Regions from separate parts of the Streptomyces sp. NBC_00358 genome, predicted to be linked through region 1. Evidence: riboswitches for the same ligand, from Rfam matches in the RefSeq annotation. Region 1 holds a riboswitch; each other region holds the start of a gene.
The links. Region 1 has a riboswitch for cyclic di-AMP ahead of OHT01_RS33785 (C40 family peptidase). Riboswitches for the same ligand answer to the same signal wherever they lie in the genome.
Positions count from the first base shown of each region.

Region 2: it holds a riboswitch for cyclic di-AMP, as region 1 does, so the genes downstream of both, OHT01_RS07065 (M23 family metallopeptidase) here and OHT01_RS33785 (C40 family peptidase) in region 1, are expected to answer to the same signal.
Region 3: it holds a riboswitch for cyclic di-AMP, as region 1 does, so the genes downstream of both, OHT01_RS17340 (transglycosylase SLT domain-containing protein) here and OHT01_RS33785 (C40 family peptidase) in region 1, are expected to answer to the same signal.

Region 1 covers NZ_CP107976.1:7,898,567-7,902,452, reverse strand. The annotation lists gene OHT01_RS33795 (ATP-dependent Clp protease proteolytic subunit) at 1-191, shown strand, start outside; gene OHT01_RS33790 (hypothetical protein) at 199-504, shown strand; cyclic di-AMP (ydaO/yuaA leader) riboswitch at 874-1,038, shown strand; gene OHT01_RS33785 (C40 family peptidase) at 1,042-1,515, shown strand; gene OHT01_RS33780 (DUF6328 family protein) at 1,617-2,189, shown strand; gene OHT01_RS33775 (LysE family translocator) at 2,143-2,766, opposite strand; gene OHT01_RS33770 (LysR family transcriptional regulator) at 2,876-3,814, shown strand.
Region 2 covers NZ_CP107976.1:1,712,900-1,716,785, reverse strand. The annotation lists gene OHT01_RS07070 (tyrosine-protein phosphatase) at 1-694, opposite strand, end outside; cyclic di-AMP (ydaO/yuaA leader) riboswitch at 1,326-1,484, shown strand; gene OHT01_RS07065 (M23 family metallopeptidase) at 1,487-2,380, shown strand; gene OHT01_RS07060 (SGNH/GDSL hydrolase family protein) at 2,749-3,534, shown strand.
Region 3 covers NZ_CP107976.1:4,130,893-4,134,778, reverse strand. The annotation lists gene OHT01_RS17345 (HAD family hydrolase) at 1-645, shown strand, start outside; gene OHT01_RS17340 (transglycosylase SLT domain-containing protein) at 716-1,486, opposite strand; cyclic di-AMP (ydaO/yuaA leader) riboswitch at 1,490-1,650, opposite strand; gene OHT01_RS17335 (CocE/NonD family hydrolase) at 2,278-3,886, opposite strand, start outside.

The sequences.
Region 1 (3,886 bases):
GGGAGTTGCTGCGTACCCGCGAGACGCTTGAGGACCTGCTCGTACGGCATACGGGACAGAGCCCGGGGCAGGTCGCAGCGGACATCGAACGGGACAAGATCTTCGACGCTCCGGCGGCGCTGGCCTATGGGCTGATCGACCGGATCGGCCCGAGCCGCAGGACCTCGTTCGAGACGCGCGGCGCGAGGTGAGCGGCCGATGATCCCGGACCTCCCGCCGCTGCCCGCGCTGACCCGCGCCGAGGCCGAGCTGATCGACCGCTACCTCGACGTGGTCGACCTGCTCGGCCGGATCAACCCGTCCCGCCCCGGGGACACCTATCGCGGCCTGAGGGCGGCTCAGGCACTGGTCGTCAAGGCCGCGGCCCTGCGGGACGCGCTCACTCTGATGCACCAACGGGGCGAGAGCGAGATGCACGCCCCGACGCTGGCTCAGGCCCTGCGGGTTCTGGACGGTGAGCGGCGCGCGGCCCGGGTCACCGTGCCGCCCGAGTCCGGCAGTTGACGCACCCACACTTTCGAGCCGGTACACGCCGCCGCCCCGCGGTGTCCGGTCCGGGACTCAAACGGACCGGATGGTGTACCCCCCGATGGCGTATTGAACGATCCTTTCTGCGACCCCTCCGAGTTGCGCAACACGCCGACCAGAAAGGCGGGATGAAGCCCTTAGCCGCAGGTGCGGGCGTCGTCGATGTCTCCAACACCCCCTCGAACAGAGGGGTGTCCACCCGAACGGGTGAGTGGTGAGTAAGCCCACAAAACGCCGGTTCCGCTCGGTATTTCCGCCACTCATGAGTGAAGATCCCTTCCGACGACAAGCCCCCGCCACAGCGGCGGGGCGGTCCGGGCGGACGCCGAGTCCTGCCGCCGCCCGGATGACCGGTCGACAGATGTGCATCGGCAGGAGTGGAGGACCCAGCTAGACGGGTCGCCGGAACGGTTCCGGGCGGTCCTTGGGGTGAAGCCGCAGCTGCGGCCGGGCAACTTCGCCAGCCCGAATCCGACAGGTCATCCTTCACAGGCGGCTGACGAAGGGTTGCGCATGACTGCGCTCAATCGTGTCCCGTCGCTGTGGACCCGGGCCGGTACGGCCTCGGCGCTCACTCTTGCCGCCGTGGGCGGCAGCCTCGTGGTCCCCGGCGTCGCACCCGACGCCGAGGCGGCCACCCTTGCGACGAGGGCACTCCAGGTCGCGGCGTCGAAGCACGGCTCCCCCTACCAGTGGGGCGCCACGGGACCGCACCGCTTCGACTGCTCCGGGCTCACGCTCTATTCGTACAAGAAGGCGGGCAAGAAGCTGCCTCGTACGGCCGCGGCGCAGTACAACAAGACGCACCATGTCTCGGCCTCGCACCGCAAGGCCGGTGACCTCGTGTTCTTCCACTCGGGCCGGAACGTGTACCACGTCGGCATCTACGCCGGGAAGGGAAAGATCTGGCACTCCCCGAAGACCGGGGAAGTGGTGAAGCTCCAGAAGATCTGGACGAGGAGCGTCTGGTACGGCAGGGTCAGCTGATCCTGTCCCCGGGGCGGCGGTACGCGGCGCGTACCGCCGCCCCGGGGACACGCGGCGTGTGAGGCGTGTGCGAGACGGGCCGGAGTGGTTACTCATTCCCCATGACCGCCGACCCGGCCCGCACGCCCCGGAACGAGACGTCCGCGCGAAGCGACCCTCCCCAGGAGACGCGGACGTCCGGCCGCGACGAGACACCCCTCGAACGGGCGGACCGCAACTTCGCCGAGCTGCTCCAGGAGTTGCGCGTCACCCAGACGGGGGTGCAGATCCTCTTCGCCTTCCTGCTGACGCTCGCCTTCACCCAGCGCTTCCCCTCCCTGGACACCGTGCAGCGTGCGACCTACGTGGTGACGTTGCTGCTGTCGGTGCTGGCCGCCGCCCTTTTCACGGCCCCCGCGGCGCTGCACCGGTCGCTGTTCCAGCGGCACGCCAAAGCGACCATCGTGCAGGTCTCCTCGCGGCTGGCCACCGTCGGCCTGTGCGTCCTGATGCTGGCGTTGACGGGTTCGGTGCTGCTCGTCGTGGACGTGGTGCTGGGGCGCGGCGCGGGCATCGCGGCGGGCGCGGGCACCCTGGCCGTCTGCGTGGCCCTGTGGGGACTGCTGCCGTGGCTGGTGCGGCGCCGTCTCAGCTCCTCAGCGGCTCCAGGACCAGGACAAGGCCCAGAACGGTGAGGGCGCCGCCGGTGACCGCCTCCACGGCGCGTGGGGCGCGCGGTCCGCGCAGCCACCGTCCGAGCCGGTCCACCAGCAGCGCGACGGCCGGGAACCACACCAGGGCCAGCACGACCACGATCAGCGCCAGCAGCAGCGTCCGCGGCATCGCGGGGCTGCCCGCGGGCACGAACTGCGGCAGCAGGCTCAGGAAGGTGATGGGCGCCTTGGGATTGAGCGCGTTGGTGACGAAGCCCTGCCGGAGCGGACGCGCCCCCGGGCCCGGCCGCTCCGCGTCGGCCTCCCGCTCACGCGGACGGCCCAGCGAGCGCAGCGTCCGCGCGCCCAGGTACAGCACATAGGCGCCGCCGAGCAGTTGGAGCGTCCGGAACAGCGCCGGGACGGCGGTGAGGACCGCCGCGACCCCTGCGACGGCGAGCGCGGTGTGGAGCAGCAGCCCGCCCGTGATGCCGAGGGCGCACGCGACCCCGGCCCGGCGCGAGACGAGGGCGTTGCGTACGACGACGGTGAAATCCGCGCCCGGCATGGCGACCATGCCCGCGGCGACGCCCGTGAAGGCGATGAGCTGTGCGTCCATGCCCTCAGACTGCCCGGCCCGGGCCTTCAGCAGGTATGTCGAATATCCTGGGCCGGTCTTAAGCGATCGTTTAGACCGGGCGGGGTGACGCCGGTCCGGAAGGGATGCGATGTACGACCCGACACGGCTCGCGGCGCTGGTGGCGGTCGCCGAGGCAGGGTCGATCACCCGGGCCGCGGAGCGTCTCGGATATACCCCGCCGGCCCTGTCCCAGCAGGTGGCGAAGCTGGAGCGGGAGGCGGGGGCGACCCTGCTGGTGCGCTCGCATCGCGGGACGCGGCTCACCGGCGCGGGTGAGCTGCTGGTCGTGCGGGCCCGCCGGGTCCTCGACGAGATGGAGCTGGCCCGGCACGAACTGGCCCGGCTGACGGGACTGTCGGGCGGCACCCTGCGCCTCGGCACCTTCCAGACGGCGGGCATCCATCTGCTGCCGCCCGTACTGACCGCCTTCCGCCGGGCCCACCCGGACGTGGCGCTCGCGGTCGCGGACTACGAACCTCCGCACGGGATCGCGGCGGTCGCGGCGGGCGAGGTGGATCTGGCGCTCACGCACACGTACGAGCCGGCTCCGCCGGTCCCGTTGCCGTCGTCCGTGGGCGTCGAGCCGGTCCTGGTCGAGGAACTGGTGCTGGTGACCGCTCCTGGCCACCTCCTCGCCGGGGGCTCGGCGCGGCTGCCGCTCACCGGGCTCGCCGGGCAGCCGCTGATCAGCATGGCCCCCGACCACCCGCCGCGGCAGGGCGTGGAGGCGGCGCTGGCCCGGGCGGGGGCGACGCCCGCGGTACTCGTCGAGACTCCCGGGTACGCCCTGGTGTGCGCGCTGGTGAGCGCCGGGCTGGGGGTCGCGGTCGTACCGGAGATGGTGGCGGCGACGGCCGCGACGCCGGTGGGGACACGGCTGCTGGAGCCGGGGGATCTGCGCCGCACGATCTCGGTCGCGCACCGGACGGATGTGACGTCGCCTGCGGCAGACGCGTTCCGTGCCCTGTTGCGCGGCGCCTTCGGCCGGGCCGGACAGCACCGGCCCGGCAACCGGCCGGACGCCTAGGGACCCGGCCGGGCCGTTCGAGCTCCCTGGACCGACAGCCGTCCCGAAGCGCTCGGCCGCACCGGCCGCCCC
Region 2 (3,886 bases), 6.2 Mb from region 1:
CGAACGCCGCCGTCAGGTACTCGGCGCGCGCGTCGAACAGGGGGCTGAGCAGCTCCATGACCTCGGGGGAGTAGGCGGTGGCCGAGGTGTTGTTGCGGTGCACCTTGTAGCGGCGGTGCGTGGCGTTCGACTCCAGGTAGTCGGCCACGATCGCGTCGCGCTCGACGCCGAGGGCGAGCAGGGTGATCGCGATGGACAGTCCGGCGCGGTCCTTGCCGGCGGCGCAGTGCATCAGCGCGGGCACGCTGTCCTCGGCCAGCGCGCGCAGCACCTGGGAGTGCTCGGCCGTGCGCTCCTTGATGATCGTGCGGTAGGAGCCGATCATCCGGGCCGCGGCCTTGCCGTCGCCGAGGATCGCGCGCAACTGGTCGAGATCGCCGTCGCGGACCATCTTCCAGAACTCACTGCCGTCCGCCGGGTCGGTCAGCGGAAGATTCACGTTCCGCACGCCCGGCAATTCGACGTCCGGGCCCTCCAGCTTCTGGTCGGCCGCATTGCGGAAGTCGAAGATCGTGTGGAGCCCCAGGGAGGCGAGGAACGCGGCGTCCTCCTCCGTGGCGTGGGCGAGGTGGCCGCTGCGGAACAGGTGCCCGTAGCGCACTCGTCGGCCGTCCGCGGTGGGCAGGCCACCCACGTCGCGGAAGTTGCGCACTCCGCCGAGCTCGGGCTCGGTCGACGGGACCTGCTGGGTCACGGGGGCTCCCCTCATTCGGCCGCCGGCGTCGCAGGGCTGGACTCGGCGTCGCTGGTCGGCAGTTGTGTGCGGCTCGCGCCCTCGACGATACGACATGGGTTCCTGAGGCAATGAGTTGTCCACAGGCGACGCCTCCCGGACGCGGAGCCCGCGTTGATGTTGCCCAATAGGTGCATATGTTCGAATTCACCGAAGGGTCGGCCTTGTGGGCGACCGTGCGGACCTGGCGGAATGAATTCGGCCGATATGAGGCATTGATGCACGCCGTTTTGCGTGTCGGCTCACGTGGGGTGCTGGATGTGATGGATGTCCGCCCGCATCGCATCTGACTGTTCTGCCCGAAATGGCGCCTTCATTACAACTGGCCCTGGAATAGCGCATCCTGGGTCGAGTCGCGTGAGGAGCGTCATATTCGTGACGATGAGTTGCCGCCTCCATTTCTCAACCGGCCCGCAATTCCGGGGAGGTTGAGAGGCCCGGAAGATCGTCATTCCACGGAGGGTGACGGCAATTCCACCATGGATCAAGAAAGGCGAGCGCACGGAATCCGCGCACAGTTGTCGACGCGCTCTCATGTCGCTTACGTTCTGCCTCAATCCGGACGGACGCCCAATCCTGCCGCCGCCCGGAATCCGCAAACTCACCCGTACACGGCAGGAGCGGGGGACCCACAGGTTCCGTGCCTGTCCGGACTCCGGAACAGGCTAGGGGTACAGCCGCGCAGCAGCGCGGCCGGGCATCTCCAGCCCGCACCCGACAGCTCACCCCGCAGGCGCCGGAGAGGAAATCGTCATGCCCGCGAAGGGTAAGCACCGCCGTCCCAAGTCCTTGCGTTTCACCCGCTCCATCGCCGTGGCCGGAACCGGTGGCGCAGCGCTCGCGCTGCCTCTGATGGGAGCCACGGGCGCCCACGCCGCGACCCCGGCCACCGCCGTCGCGCAGCATGTCGAGAAGGCCGCGGCCGCGGCTCCCGCCGCCGAGAAGACCGTCACGACGAGGACGTACGCGGTGCGGGCCGGTGACTATCTCTCCAAGATCGCCGACGAGCACAACGTCAGCGGCGGCTGGAAGAAGATCTACTCCGACAACCGCTCCGCCATCGGCGGCGACCCGTCGCTGATCCACCCGGGTCTGAAGCTGTCGCTCGGCAAGAAGGCCGCCTTCGCCGGCGCCGCCCACTCGGCCACCCGCACGTCGGCCCCGGCGGCGAAGACCACCCAGGCGACCCCGGCCGCCGACACGGCTCCCTCCAACTCGGCCTCCGCCGAAAGCGGTTCCGGCTACACCCTGCCGGTCCAGGGCGGCAGCGTCGGCACCGGCTACAAGGTGGCGGGCAGCATGTGGTCCAGCGGCTACCACACGGGCGTGGACTTCGTGGTCCCCACCGGCACCACGATCAAGTCCATCGCCGCGGGCACCGTCGTCTCCGCCGGCTGGGGCGGCGCCTACGGCAACCAGGTCGTCATCCAGCACGCCGACGGCAAGTACTCCCAGTACGCCCACATGTCCTCGCTGTCCGTCTCGGCGGGCCAGACCGTGACGGCGGGCCAGCAGATAGGCCTCTCCGGCGCGACCGGCAACGTCACCGGACCGCACCTGCACTTCGAGATCCGCACCACGCCGGACTACGGCTCGGACGTCGACCCGGTCGCCTACCTGCGGTCGCACGGTGTCGCCGTCGGCTGACGCGTCACCCCGAGTTCCATGAGCTTGCCCCGTTCCTGACCTGACAGCAGGACCGCCGCCGAAGGCCGGACCCCATGATTCCCGGGGTCCGGCCTTCGGCGGTTTTCCGTCACGAGGCGCGTGTACGGCGAAAGTAGCTGTCGTCCGGCGGCATGTGCGACCGTGCCGAGCGATTCTCCGCGATGTCCCGGCCATCGAGTGATCGCTGCTTCAACGTCCTTGATCCGGGCCTTATTCCAGAGTTGACCAATGCTTGGCGAGTGGTTTATCTCACCGCCCGTCAACCCTTCCCTACGGTCGCGTAGCTCACATCCGAAGGTGAATCATGGGTCGATGTGGCAGACGATTCGAAGAGTGACAACAGATCAGTGATCGGGTCGTACGTGGCGGTGGGGGACAGCTTCACCGAGGGCGTCGGCGACCCTGGGCCCGACGGGGCTTTCGTCGGCTGGGCCGACCGGTTCGCGGTACTTCTCGCGGACCGGCGACCCGAGGGCGACTTCAACTACACCAATCTCGCCGTGCGCGGCAAACTTCTCGACCAGATCGTCGAGACCCAGCTCCTGAAGGCCAAGGAGCTCGGCCCGGAACTGGTCTCGTTCTGCGCGGGCGGCAACGACATCATCCGCCCCGGCACCGACCCCGACGAGGTCGCGGAGCGCTTCGAGCGCGCGGTCGCAGACCTCACCTCGGCCGTCGGCACCGTCATGGTGACCACCGGCTTCGACACCCGAGGCGTCCCCGTGCTCAAGCATCTGCGCGGCAAGATCGCCACCTACAACGGACATGTGCGGGCCATCGCGGACCGCTACGGCTGTCCCGTCCTCGACCTCTGGTCCCTGAAGACGATCCAGGACCGGCGCGCCTGGGACGGCGACCGACTGCACCTCTCACCCGAGGGGCACACCCGGGTGGCGCTCCGGGCCGGACAGGTACTCGGCCTGGAGGTACCCGCCGACCCGGACCAGCCCTGGCCGCCCCTCCCGCCGCGCGGCACGCTCGAAATGCGCCGCGACAACATCCAGTGGGCGCGCGAGTACCTGGTCCCGTGGATCGGACGGCGGCTGCGCGGGGAGTCCTCGGGCGATCACGTGGCGGCCAAGGGTGCCCTGTCACCGGACGACATCAAGATGCGCATCGAGTCGGTGGCCTGAGGCAGGACCACCCCGGTCGCGCCGTCACCGGACCACTCCGCTCCGGTGGGCACGTCGGCACGGCGTCACAGCCGCACCCGCCCCGGTCCGCCCCGACGCCGGCCGGGGCGGGGCCGACGGCGCGGGGCCGGCCGCGAACCGCCGCGGGTCGCGTGGGCACGCCCGGCCGGCGATCACGCAGGGGCGGGCGCGTACTAGGGCGTGTTTCGAAAGTAGCGTCGTCCGCCCGGAGGGCGGGGCTCGCGGCGTCTGGTGCGGTGCATCGCAAGGCGGAGGGTCGTCCGCGTACTGGGCGTACTCGGGCGATCCCGACAGCGCGGCGTGGGGGTCCCCCCTGCTCGAAGAGCTTGGG
Region 3 (3,886 bases), 3.8 Mb from region 1:
CCGCTCCTCGACGAACTCGGCGGTGAGGGACTGGCGGTGTGCGGACAGGGGGCGCAGCTGTACGACGCCGGGGCGGACCGCATGCTCTGGTCGGTGACCCTGGACAGGGAACTGGCGGAGACGGCGCTCGGCAAGATCGAGGCGGAGGTCGGACTGCTCTACGCGGCGGTGGACCAGGACGGTGTGGACGGCCTGACGCTCATCGAGCCGGGGTACGTGATGCCGCATCCGACGCTGCCGGCGGTGCGGGTGCCGCGCCGGGACGACCTCTGGACGGAGCCGATCAGCAAGGTCCTGCTCCGCCACCCGTCGTTGTCGGACGACGAGTTGGCGTCCGCGGCGCGGGGTGTGGTCGGTTCACTGGCGACGGTCACCATGTCCGGGCCCGGCACCGTCGAACTCCAGCCATGTGGTGTGACCAAGGCGACGGGACTCGCTCTCGCCGCCACGCACCTCGGACTCACCCCGGCGGGGACGCTCGCCTTCGGTGACATGCCCAATGACATCCCGATGTTCGACTGGGCCGCGCGCGGCGTGGCGATGGCCAACGCCCACCCGGAACTGAAGGCGGTGGCCGACGAGGTCACCCTGTCGAACGAGGACGACGGCATCGCGGTGGTCCTGGAGCGTCTCTTCGGTTTCTAGCGGCGGCAACGCGCCCGCCGGCGGACCTCGAAAGGTGCCGCCGGCGGGCGAGGGGGAAGCGGGGGTGCGATCAGTAGGCGCCGTTGACGTTGTCGATGGAGCCGTAGGTCTTGGCCGCGTAGTTGCAGGCCGCGGTGATGTTCGCGACCGGGTCGTAGATGTTCATCGACGTGCCCGGGACGTGGAAGGCCTGGAACGTGGGGTCGATGACCTGGAGCAGACCCTTGGAGGGGATGCCAGCGGCGGCGTTGGAGTCCCAGTTGTTGATGGCGTTGGGGTTGCCGGAGGACTCGCGCATCACGTTGCGGTGGATGCCGTCGTAGCTGCCCGGTATGCCCGCCTTGGCCATGACGTCCAGGGACTGCTTGATCCAGCCGTCGAGGTTGTTGGCGTACGTCTTGGCGGAGGCCTGCGTGGCGGTGGTCACCGTGGACTTGGCGACGGCCGGGGTCGCGTTCGCGGTCGTGCGCACGACGGTCGACTTCAGCGTCTTCGTGCCCACGGTCAGCTTCAGACCGGGGCGGATCAGGGAGGGGTTGTCGCCGATGACCGCGCGGTTCGCCGTGTACAGCTTCTTCCAGCCACCGCTCGTCGGGTGCTTCTGCGCAACCTTCGAAAGGGTGTCGCCCGCGACCACCTTGTAGGTGAGGAGCTGGACGTTGGGGACGACCGCGGTGTGGGCGGCCTTCGTGAGCTGGGGAGCCTGCGCCGGGGTCGCGGCCTGGGCGCCGGTGGCGCTCACGAGCGGGAGGGCGAGGGCGATGCCGCCCGTTCCGGCGGCGATCATGCCCCGGGTGATGACGTTGGTCTTCGTGCGGCGGTGCTTGCCTCGTACGGGCATGACGAATTTCCTCTCCGACGCCTGCGAGGTGAGCTGTCGGGTTCGGGCGGGAGATGCCCGGCCGCGTTCTGGGCGCGGCTTCACCCCTAGCCGGTCCGGTGTGTCCGGATCGGCGGCTTACCTGTGGTTCCCCCGCTCCTGCCGTGCGTGGGTGGGTGGGTTTCCGGGCGGCGGCAGGATTCGGCGATCCGCCCGGGATCGACGAGAACGTATGCGAGAGCACATGTCCGGAACAAGGCCAGATTTGGCTGCGAAGATCGCTTTCGCCTGGTTAGGGCACGGGGAATAAGTCCGATTGCGCCGGAATTGGATCCTCAACTTGCCTTTGGCGAACGGGTTGGCCGGAAGGCGGCGGGCGAGGGCTCCCCGGTTCGCTGGTGACTCAATTCACGAGACCAAGGGTCATCAAGGCGGCATGCCGGGTAATTCGGGCATTCGATCTTCCGGTGGCGGGTGGGTGCCGGGCCCCCGGGCGGGCGTCGGACGGCTCTTCGCGCAGGGAATCGGCAGAGGATTCGGCGCGGGATGCGCGTGATGTGCGGGGGTGTGCGGGGATGCGGGGTACGGCAGGCGTCAGGGGTGCGGCCGGTTCCGAGCCGGGGTGTCGGCCGGGCGCGTGTTGAAGTGCCGCCCGGGGTAAGGGGGTTCGGTGTGCGCGCGTGACGCGCGGGCATGGGAATGCGCGGCGCGCAGGAGGCCCGCGAGGGCGAACTCCCGCCCCCGTAGGCCTTGTCGGCCCCCTGTCGGCACCCCTGTCGCCAGTCCTGTCGGCAGTACTGTCGGCGGGCCCGTCAGCCGGCCGTGCGCGGGATCCGCTTCTCCCAGGTCCGGTGGAAGACGACCTCGTCGCCGTCCTTGCAGACGACCTCGTCGGTCGTGATGAAGTCCTGTGCGTCGCAGGTGATGGCGGAGGCCGTCTCGACGCGGGCGTCCCACGGCAGGTCGGGGCGGTGCAGTCGGATCGACCAGGTCGAGCGGGCACGGGCGGACAACGGGTCCGACTCGTCGATCGTGTACGTCTCCAGCGCGTCCTCCGTGCATTCGAGGCCGTCGGGGTACACCCGGGTACCGCCGTGGCCCGGGTCCACCTCCAGGCGCCAGGTGCCCGCGGCCACGTCACGCAGCACCAGGCGTTCCGGGCGGGGTTCGTCCAGGGTCGCGGAGACGGTCGCGCCGAGAGGTTCGGACTCCTCCGGTTCGCCGAACGCGATCGAAGGGTCCGACTCCCGTGCCCGTACGGGGAGTTCGAGCGTGCTGCCGATCGCGTCCAGGGTGAAGCCCGCCTCCGAGCCCGGCTGGGGCCAGATCCACGGCCAGTACGCGGAGGAGACGCCGAGGCGGATGCGGTGACCCGCCGGGAAGGCGTAGCCGATGGCGTTCAGGTCGAACGCGACGTTCTCCGCGGTGCCGGGTTTCCAGGGAACGGTCCGGTCGAGGCCCTGGCGCGCGGACAGGTTCAGGGCGCCTCGGGAGACGAGCGTGGACGCTCCGTCCGGGCCCACGTCGCACAGCCGGGCGATCACCTGGCCCCGGGGTGACCCGGACGTCAGTCGCAGATTGACCCGAGGGTGGCCCAGCACCCAGGTCTCCTCCGCGACCTCGAACTCGAAGCAGGCCGACCTGGCGTCCTCCTCCCGCTGGTCCGGCGGGAGGTCGGCGTCATGGCCGGAGGGCAGGAAACGGCCCGCGTCGACCCCCGTGTGCTGAGGGGACCGCACCGGCACGGGGGCGCCCTGGAGCGCGTACGCGACCGGGGTCACCGAGGGTGAGGGCCAGCCCGGGTCGCCCACCCAGCGGCCGGGGATCTCTCCGTACACGGTCGCCGGAGGGTGTGCGTCCATCACGTACGAGCGCAGAAGGGGGACGGAGAGCGCGTCCGTCTTCTCGTCCCGGAGCCAGTGGTCCCACCAGCGCAGCGTCTCCTGGAGGAAGCCGATCGCCGGTCCGGGCGGCAGGCCCCGGTCCGGGTACTGGTGCGACCAGGGACCGATGAGACCTCGTACGCGATCCGGTGGCAGGTGCTCGACCAGGCGCAGCACCGTGTCGCGGTACGGGTCGTGCCAGCCGCCGACCGCGAGGACCGCCGCGCGGACGGCGCCGAGGTCCTCCCGGGCGCTGTCGTGGCGCCAGTACGCGTCCCAGGTCTGGTGGGCGAGCCAGGTGTGGACAGAGGGGTCGACGGCTTCGAGCCGCTTCACCCACATGTCGCGCCACATCACCTCGCCCACGTGGACCGGGTCCGGCGGGCGGGCGGCGAAGGCGAGCAGGGTGGCCGCCGAGGCGTGCATACCGGCGGCCAGGACGGAACCTCCGGCGTAGTGCGCGTCGTTGTCATAGCGGTCGTCCGTCGAGCAGACCGTGACGACGGCCTTGAGCGGCTCGGGCGCGCGGGCCGCGATC